DNA from 3 places in the Edwardsiella sp. EA181011 genome. Region 1 is predicted to be linked to each of the others. Evidence: predicted binding sites of a transcription regulator. Region 1 holds the regulator's gene; each other region holds the start of a gene.
What was found. Region 1 encodes PurR, which represses purine synthesis genes. Its sites were predicted from a motif close to CANGCAAACGTTTGCNTG; they were not measured.
Positions count from the first base shown of each region.

Region 2: purT (formate-dependent phosphoribosylglycinamide formyltransferase) is a predicted target of PurR. The motif match lies at 1,531-1,548, and genes of this name have one in related genera.
Region 3: rbsD (D-ribose pyranase) is a predicted target of PurR. The motif match lies at 1,410-1,427, and genes of this name have one in related genera.

Region 1 is NZ_CP011364.1:2,661,071-2,664,170, reverse strand. It holds gene QY76_RS19330 (hypothetical protein) at 1-526, opposite strand, end outside; gene purR (HTH-type transcriptional repressor PurR) at 531-1,556, opposite strand; gene QY76_RS18770 (YnhF family membrane protein) at 1,911-2,000, shown strand; gene sodB (superoxide dismutase [Fe]) at 2,063-2,641, opposite strand; gene QY76_RS11690 (C40 family peptidase) at 2,907-3,100, opposite strand, start outside.
Region 2 is NZ_CP011364.1:2,515,338-2,518,437, forward strand. It holds gene QY76_RS11065 (YoaH family protein) at 82-276, shown strand; gene purT (formate-dependent phosphoribosylglycinamide formyltransferase) at 307-1,485, opposite strand; partial or broken gene cfa (cyclopropane fatty acyl phospholipid synthase) at 1,917-3,070, shown strand.
Region 3 is NZ_CP011364.1:649,409-652,508, forward strand. It holds partial or broken gene kup (low affinity potassium transporter Kup) at 1-1,248, shown strand, start outside; gene rbsD (D-ribose pyranase) at 1,440-1,859, shown strand; gene rbsA (ribose ABC transporter ATP-binding protein RbsA) at 1,867-3,100, shown strand, end outside.

The DNA.
Region 1 (3,100 bases):
CCAGCGCGGCGCCGATACGCAGCTGCCGCGGCGCCGCGCAGCGGGCGGCCAGATTCAGGGTAAGCAAATAGAAAAAGGGGGTCTCTTTTAACAGCAGGAGCAGCGAGAGGCTCAGGCCGTAGGGATCGTTGGGAAGCGGCAGGTCGGGCGGCTGCTGCCAGCCAAACAGCGGCGCCATCAGGCGCCACAGCAGGCCGGTTGGCGCCAGCAGCATCAGCAGGCCGGTGGCCAGGGCGATGTGGGGGGCCGCCAACAGCAGCGCCGGCGCCAGCGCATGCTGACGCTGACGCCGCAGGGTGAACCCGGCCAGCGCCAGCGCCAGCAGCAGGGCACCGGCGCTGGCCCCCAGCGCTATCCACAGCGACAGACCGAGGCTGTGACCGAGCGCGGGCCACTGCAGCAGTCGCTGCAGCGCCTGTCCTGCATCCTGTCCGGTCAGCGGCAGTAGGGTTGCCGGGACCATCGCCGCCAGCGGCAGCGCGCCGGACAGCAGCACCAGCGCGGGAAACAGGACTAGCCGAGACACGCGCTTAGCGGCGGTAGTCGATGAACGGTCCGTCGGCCACGGAGCGGCGCTCAACCAGCTTAGGATGTACTTCGATGGTTTGGGCGTCCTCGCGCTTGCTGGTAATGCGATCGAGCAGCATGTCGAACGCCATGGCGCCAAGGCGCTCCTTGGGCTGATGAATGGTGGTCAGCGCCGGGGTAAAGTAGCGGGCGTTGCGCACGTTATCGTAGCCGATGACGGAGATATCCTGCGGTACGCGCAGTCCCATCTCATCCGCTGCGCAAATGGCGCCCATCGCCATGATGTCGCCGCCGACAAACACCGCCGTCGGACGCTGTTTCTGCGCCAGAATGTTTTGCATCGCCGCATAGCCGGACTCCGGCTCGAAGTCGCCTTCGACCAGCCATGACTCCTGCGGCGTGATATTGGCCTCCTGCAGCGCCTTGAGGAAGCCGCGCAGTCGACCGCCGCCGGTGTTGCGCGATACCGGGCCGGTGATGGCGCCAATGTCGCGGTGGCCACGCTCGATCAGGTAACGGCCGGCCAGATAGCCTCCCTCGAAGGCGTTGTCCTGGATAGCGTCGGTAAAGTCGCTGCGGCGGGTTCCCCAGTCCATGACCACCATCGGGATGTGGCGGTAGTCCTCCAGGATCTCCAGCAGGTTTTCCGGGTATTCGGAGCACATCACCAGCAGGCCGTCGACGCGTTTCTGCGCCAGCATGGCCAGGTAGGCTTTCTGCTTCTCCAGATTATTGTGGGAGTTACACAGGATCAGGGTATAGCCTTGGCTGTAGCAGCTATTCTCTACCGATTCGATGACCTCGGCAAAGTACGGCGCCTCGCTGGAGGTCGCCAGCAGGCCGATGGATTTGGTGTGGTTGACCTTCAGGCTGCGGGCAACGGCGCTGGGGGAGTAGTGTAGTTCTTTAATGGCCTCCCAGACGGCGGCTTTGGTCTCGTCGGCGACAAAGCGGGTTTTATTGATGACGTGAGACACCGTGGTGGTCGATACGCCTGCGCGCTTTGCCACATCTTTAATCGTTGCCATGAAACAAATGACTCCTGGGCGTACGCGCTGCGTCGCCGTTTTGTTAATCGTTTGCCTGCGTGCATCGGAAAATACGCCTGACAGCGCGGCTCGGCGCCGGCGCGTTTGCGCAATAGGGTGACGTTTGCCATTTCTTGTTTAGAATTATAGCGTCGGCACGCGGCAGTAAACCGCAAATTCTGTCTGATCTCAGGCAAAAGGGGAAGCACTAATTGGCGATTTGCGCAGGATGTAATCATAAGATTTTCTGCGTGTTTTAAGATGTGATTTATGTAAAAATGATTTAACACGGGTTTTGTGCGAACTTTCAAGTCAGTAAAAATTGATCCGGAACGTAAAACATGAGGTGTCAGGATGGAAAACGATCTGAAGTATTCTCTGGTAACAACGGTGGTGGCGCTGGCGCTGATCGTCGTGGCCAGCCTGATCGCCGCACTGCACTAAGTCAGCGGGTGGCATAAATAAAAAAGGCGCTCGGTGAGCGCCTTTTTTATCTCTGCGGCCGGTTACGCCAGATTCTGGGCGACGAACTCCCAGTTTACCAGCGCCCAGAAGTTTTCCAGGTACACCGGGCGAGCGTTACGGTAGTCGATGTAGTAGGCGTGCTCCCATACGTCCACGGTCAGCAGCGGCTTGTCGTCGCCGGTCAGCGGGGTCGCGGCGTTAGCGGTGTTGACGATGGCCAGGGTGCCGTCCGCCTTTTTCACCAGCCAGGTCCAGCCGGAGCCGAAGTTGCCGACGGCAGACTTGGTCAACGCGTCTTTGAACGCGGCAAATGAGCCGAAGGCGGCGTTGATGGCGTCAGCCAGGGCGCCGCGTGGCTCGCCGCCGCCGTTCGGGGAGAGACAGTGCCAGTAGAAGGTGTGGTTCCACACCTGAGCGGCGTTGTTAAAGATACCGCCGGAGGCGCTCTTCACGATCTCTTCCAGCGATTTCCCTTCGAACTCCGTGCCTTTGATCAGATTATTCAGGTTGACCACATAGGCGTTGTGGTGCTTACCGTAGTGGTATTCCAGCGTTTCGGCGGAGATATGCGGTTCCAGCGCATTCATGGCGTACGGTAATGCAGGTAATTCAAATGACATAGCTCTCTCCTTAATGCTTCTGTGGCAAGACGGTTAATCCGTAAGCAACGCACGTAAGACGCCGCCGGCGGTTAGACAAAAATGAAAAAATCTTGTTGTCCGCTTGTTATGGTTTGTGATTCTAGCAAGTTTTGCCGTGAAAGACAGGGGGCAGGTGTATTTTAGCTGACTGAGTGGCGAAATGTGTAGCAGACACGCGGTGAAAACGGCGCGTGGAAGCCGGGTGTCGGGGGCCACCGCGGGGGGAGATGCCGTGGCGAGAGCGTTAGCGGATGGTTTTCGGGGTCATGACGCGGCGGGCGCCCAGGTAGTGATCCTGCCAGTAGTCATCGCCCAGATAGCTGACGCGAATCTCCTCGCCGGTGCGCGGAGACTGAATAAATTTGCCGTTGCCCAGATAGACGCCGACGTGATCGGCGGCGCCGCGCCCGTGGATCTGAAAGAACACCAGATCGCCGC
Region 2 (3,100 bases), 150 kb from region 1:
TGCGCGGCAATCACCACGGCGCTGTTCCGTCCGCTGGCTTGGCTATATACTGCAGCGGAAATAACCGAGAGGAGACGTTGTATGGTTGGCGGTATGCCGGCATTAACCCATGAACAGCAGCAGGCGGCGGCGGAGCGCATCCAGACGCTGATGACGCAGGGGATGAGCAGCGGAGAGGCGATTGCCCAGGTCGCCGCAGAGATCCGCGCCAGCCACCGCGGTGAGCAGATCCGCGTGGCGTTTGACGAGACGGACGACGACGAGGCGTCGCAGTAGGGCGGGGCGCCAGCGGCACCCCGGGGACGCTCAGGGGCGGATAACCACCGACGCCGCGCTGTCCCTGGCGCGCTGGCGCGCCGTTTCCGTACTCTCTCCCCAGGCCAGCGCGACGCCGAGGCGCCGCACGCCGTCGATGTGCGGCTTGCCAAACAGGCGCAGCTGGGTTGCCGGGCGCAGCGCCTGCGAGAGATTGGCGAAGGTGACGTCGTCGCTGTGCAGCGACGGCAGCAGTACGGCGGATGCGCTGGGGCCAAACTGGCGAATCACGCCGATCGGCAGCCCGAGAAACGCGCGGACATGCAGCGCAAACTCAGAGAGATCCTGCGAGACCAGCGTGACCAGCCCGGTGTCGTGGGGGCGGGGGGAGACCTCGCTGAAGATCACCTCATCGCCGCAGACAAACAGCTCTACCCCAAATAGACCATATCCCCCCAGCGCTCGGACGACCGAGGCGGCGATCGCCTGCGCCCGCGCCAGCGCGGTAGGGCTCATCGCTTGCGGCTGCCAGGACTCGCGGTAGTCGCCCTCCTGCTGGCGGTGCCCGATCGGCGCGCAAAAGTGGATCCCGTCGCTGGCCTGTACGGTCAGCAGGGTTATCTCGAAATCGAAGCGAACCTCTCCCTCGACGATGACGCTGTCGGCGTCGCCGCGGGCACCCTGGCGGGCGTATTGCCAGGCAGGTGCCACGTCGTCGTCGCAGCGCACAACGCTCTGCCCCTTGCCCGATGAGCTCATGACGGGCTTGACGAAGCAGGGATAGCCGATCTCTGCCACCGCCTGGCGAAACGCCTCGATGCTGCCGGCAAAGCGATAGGGGGAGGTGGGCAGAGCCAGGGTCTCGGCCGCCAGGCGGCGGATCCCCTCGCGGTTCATCGTAAGCTGTACCGCCCGGGCGCAGGGAACGACCCGCTGGCCGTCGCTCTCCAGCTGCAGCAGCGTTTGCGTTGCGATGGCCTCTATTTCTGGCACGATATAGTCAGGGCGCTCGCGTTCGATAAGCGCCCGCAGGCTGTCGCCGTCGCGCATATCCATGACGTGGCTACGGTGGGCGACCTGCATGGCCGGCGCATCGGCATAGCGATCCACGGCAATCACTTCCAGACCGAGACGCTGGCTCTCAATAGCGACCTCTTTGCCGAGCTCTCCGGCGCCTAGCAGCATGACGCGGGTTGCGTGGGGACGAAGGGCGGTTCCGATTGGCTGCATGGATTCTGTTCCTGTTTACTCGGGGAAATCATCGTCGGCAGTATATACGAAACCGTTTGCGTGGCAACGGGAAAGATTTTATTACAATGAGCAACAAAGCGAAAATATTTAAATAACCATTTGTATTTCATTATGTTGACTATGATCTGTCGGGGCTGCCTTACACAATTGTGCGCTATGTCTCATTAGAGCGTTTTCGCCGTCGGAGGCAGGGATATACTGGAAAAACGGGGAATAGGCGGGGTGCCGGATGCGCACATTTAGCACTGTTTTTTCCTCATCGGCGCGCGAGGCGCCGCAACTTGAAGATTTGTATTATAAATAATATTGTATGATCAATTGATTTGGTCGGAAGGACGCCGGCCGCTTAAGACTCCAACAGCGTTGCGCAAATGCAGGAGTGCATCGGGTGCAGCGGGAAGGTATGTGGAATGAGTAGTGCGACCTGCATTGAAGAAAGCGGATTAAAACAGGATAACTGGTATCGTATCGCGGAAGAGATGCTGAGCCGGGCGGGGATTACCATCAATGGCACACAGCCTTATGATATTCAGGTAAAAAACCCGCAGTTTTTTCACCGTGTACTGCAAGAGGGATCCCTGGGACTGGGCGAAAGCTACATGGATGGCTGGTGGGAGTGCGAACGGCTGGATATCTTCTTCCAGCGCATTCTGACCGCCGGTCTGGATACCCAGCTCCCGAAGCACGTTGCTGACATGGTACGCATCGCGTCCGCGCGGATCTTTAATCTACAGAGCCGTAAACGCGCCTGGATCGTCGGGAAAGAGCACTACGATTTGGGGAACGATCTGTTTAGCCGGATGCTTGACCCGCATATGCAGTACTCCTGTGCCTATTGGAAAACGGCGCAGACGCTGGAGCAGGCCCAGCAGGATAAGCTGAAACTGATCTGTGAGAAGCTGCAGCTGCAGCCGGGCATGAGGCTGTTGGATATCGGCTGCGGCTGGGGCGGGCTGGCGCAGTATGCGGCGGAAAACTACGGCGTCTCCGTGGACGGCGTGACGATTTCTGCCGAACAGCAGAAGATGGCGCAGGCGCGCTGTCAGGGGCTGGATGTCAATATTCTGCTGCAGGACTATCGCGATCTGAACAACCGCTACGATCGCATTGTATCGGTGGGGATGTTCGAGCACGTCGGCCCTAAAAACTATCGCACCTACTTTGAGGTGGCCGCGCGTAATCTGAAGGCGGATGGCCTGTTCCTGCTGCATACCATCGGCTCTAACCAGACTGACCTGAACGTGGATGCCTGGATCAATAAGTATATCTTCCCTAACGGCTGTCTGCCGTCGGTGGCGCATATCGCCAACCACAGCGAAGGGCTGTTTGTCATGGAGGACTGGCACAGTTTTGGGCCGGACTACGATCGCACCCTGATGGCGTGGCTCCAGCGTTTCCAGACGTGCTGGCCCGAGATCAGCGATAGCTACAGCGAGCGTTTTTACCGCATGTTCTGCTATTACCTTACGGCCTGTGCCGGGGCATTCCGCGCCCGCAACATTCAGCTGTGGCAGGTCCTGTTAAGCCCGCAGGGAATTGAGGGGGGATGCGCGTACCGCGTTAATCTCAGCACCTGCGCGGGGGCGCAGAACAG
Region 3 (3,100 bases), 1.9 Mb from region 1:
ATACATTATAAGGCGCTGGCATTTTTTGCTCTCGGGGCCGTGGTGCTGTCAATCACCGGGGTCGAGGCGCTGTATGCCGACATGGGGCACTTTGGTAAACGTCCTATTCGCCTCGCCTGGTTTCTGTTTGTGATCCCCTCGCTGATGCTGAACTATTTTGGCCAGGGCGCGCTGCTGCTTAAAGATCCGTTGGCGATAAAGAATCCCTTCTTTTTGTTGGCGCCTGACTGGGCGCTGATCCCGCTGCTGGTATTGGCTACCCTCGCCACGGTCATCGCATCGCAGGCGGTGATTTCCGGCGTCTTTTCTCTGACGCGCCAGGCGGTGCGCCTTGGCTATCTGCCGCCGATGCGTATTATTCATACGTCGGATATGGAGGCCGGTCAGATCTATATTCCGGCCATTAACTGGGCGCTGTATATTAGCGTGGTGTTGGTGATCGTCGGCTTTGAGCGCTCCAGCAATCTGGCGGCGGCCTACGGCATCGCCGTTACCGGTACGATGGTGCTGACTAGCATTCTATCCTGCACCGTCGCGTTTAAAAACTGGCATTGGAACCGTTTCTTGGTCGGGATCCTGTTGGTATGCCTACTGTGTATCGATATACCACTGTTTAGCGCTAACGCCATGAAGATACTCTCCGGCGGCTGGCTGCCGCTGACGCTGGGGCTGATGATGTTTATCGTCATGACGACCTGGAAAAGTGAGCGCTTTCGCCTGCTGCGTCGCCTGCATGAGCACGGAAATTCTCTGGAGGCCATGATCGCCTCGCTGGAGAAGTCGCCGCCGGTCAGGGTGCCGGGAACCGCGGTATATATGTCGCGGGCGGTGAACGTCATTCCCCTGGCGCTGCTGCATAACCTGAAACATAACAAGGTGCTCCATGAGAGGGTGATCTTGCTGACCCTGCGTACCGAAGATGTGCCCTATGTGCATAATGTGCGTCGTGTCACCCTTGAGCAGCTGTCACCGACGTTTTGGCGGGTGGTGGCCAGCTATGGCTTTAAGGAAACGCCGAACGTCGAGGAAATTTTCCACCGCTGCGGTCTAGAGGGGCTCTCCTGCCGGATTATGGAGACCTCGTTCTTCATGTCCCATGAGTCGCTGCTGCTGGGACACCGGCCTTGGTATCTCAAGGCGCGGGGCCGGCTGTTCATGGCGCTGAGCCGTAATGCGCTGCAGGCGGCCGATCAGTTTGAGATCCCGCCTAACCGGGTTATCGAGCTGGGAACCCAGGTCGAAATCTGACCCGTCAAACGGGATAACGTATAAAAGGGCGCCTGACGGCGCCCTTTTTCATTGAAATTACTGTTTAGCTGAATCGTTTTTACCGCGAAACGTTTCGATTACGATCACATTTTTTTATTTTTTGCTTTGTTCAGCCCGGCTATACCTCTACACTTAGCGGAGAGCGAAACGTTTCGCTGGTGGAGCGAGTAATGAAAAAAGGCACGGTATTAAATTCTGAACTTTCAGCCCTGATCTCCCGTCTGGGTCATACGGACAGCGTGACGGTTGGCGATGCCGGGCTGCCGGTTCCTGACGGTATCCAGCGTATCGATCTGGCGCTGACCCATGGCATCCCGCGTTTTATGCAGGTTATTGAGACGATGACGGCAGAAATGCAGGTTGAGCGTGCCGTTTTGGCGCAGGAGATGGTTGAGGCTAATCCTGACATTCACCGGCAGCTGGTGACATGGCTGCAGCGGCTGGCGCAGACGCAGGGCAACGCGATTCATATCGACTATGTTTCCCACGGTCAGTTTAAGGCGCTGAGCGGTGAAAGTAAGGCCATCGTCCGCAGCGGAGAGTGTTCACCCTATGCCAATGTACTGCTGTATGCCGGCGTGACCTTTTGAGGCCATTATGCAACCGTTACTGGCTTTAACCGCAATCGATAAATCGTTTCCCGGCGTGAAGGCGCTGTCCGGTGCTTCGCTGAATGTCTATTCCGGACGGGTGATGGCGCTGGTCGGAGAAAACGGCGCAGGCAAATCCACCATGATGAAAGTGCTGACCGGGATCTATCAGAAAGATGCCGGTTCGCTGCATTATATGGGCAAAGAGACGGCGTTTAACGGTCCCAAGTCCTCGCAGGAGGCCGGCATTGGTATTATTCATCAGGAGTTGAACCTGATCCCGCAGCTGACTATCGCTGAAAATATCTTTTTGGGCCGCGAGTTTACCAATCGCCTGGGGCGCATCGACTGGAAAAAAATGTATGCCGAAGCAGACAGGCTGCTGGCGCGATTGAATCTGGACTATGGTAGCCGCCGTCTGGTCGGCGATCTATCCATCGGCGAACAGCAGATGGTCGAGATAGCCAAGGTGCTGAGCTTCGAATCGCGGGTCATCATCATGGATGAGCCGACCGATGCGCTGACGGATACCGAGACGGAGTCCCTGTTTAACGTCATCCGAGAGCTGAAGGCTCAGGGACGCGGCATTGTTTATATCTCGCACCGTCTGAAGGAAATATTTGAAATCTGCGATGACGTGACCATCTTCCGCGACGGACAGTTTATCGCAGAGCGGCCCGTCAGCGCGCTCTGCGAAGATTCGCTGATCGAGATGATGGTTGGGCGCAAGCTGGAGGAGCAGTATCCGCGCCTCGACAGTGCGCCCGGCGATCTGCGCCTGCAGGTCAGTCACCTATCAGGCCCTGGCGTCAGGGATGTCTCTTTTACGCTGCGCAGCGGTGAAATACTGGGCGTGTCCGGGCTGATGGGCGCGGGGCGCAGTGAGCTGATGAAGATCCTGTACGGCGCGCTGCCTCGTACCCAGGGGAGTATAACCCTGGAGGGCAACCCCATTCAGACCCGCTCTCCGCAGGAGGGGATGGCCAACGGTATCGTCTATATCTCAGAGGATCGAAAGCGCGATGGCCTGGTGCTGGGGATGTCGGTGAAGGAGAACATGTCACTGACGGCGCTGCGCTACTTCAGCCGCCTTAACGGCTCGCTCAAACATGGCGAAGAGCGGGAGGCCGTCGGTGATTTTATCTCGCTGTTCAACATCAAGACCCCATCGATGGATCAGGCTATCGGCCTGCTTTCCGGCGGAAACCAGCAGAAGGTGGCGATCGCCCGCGGTCTGATGA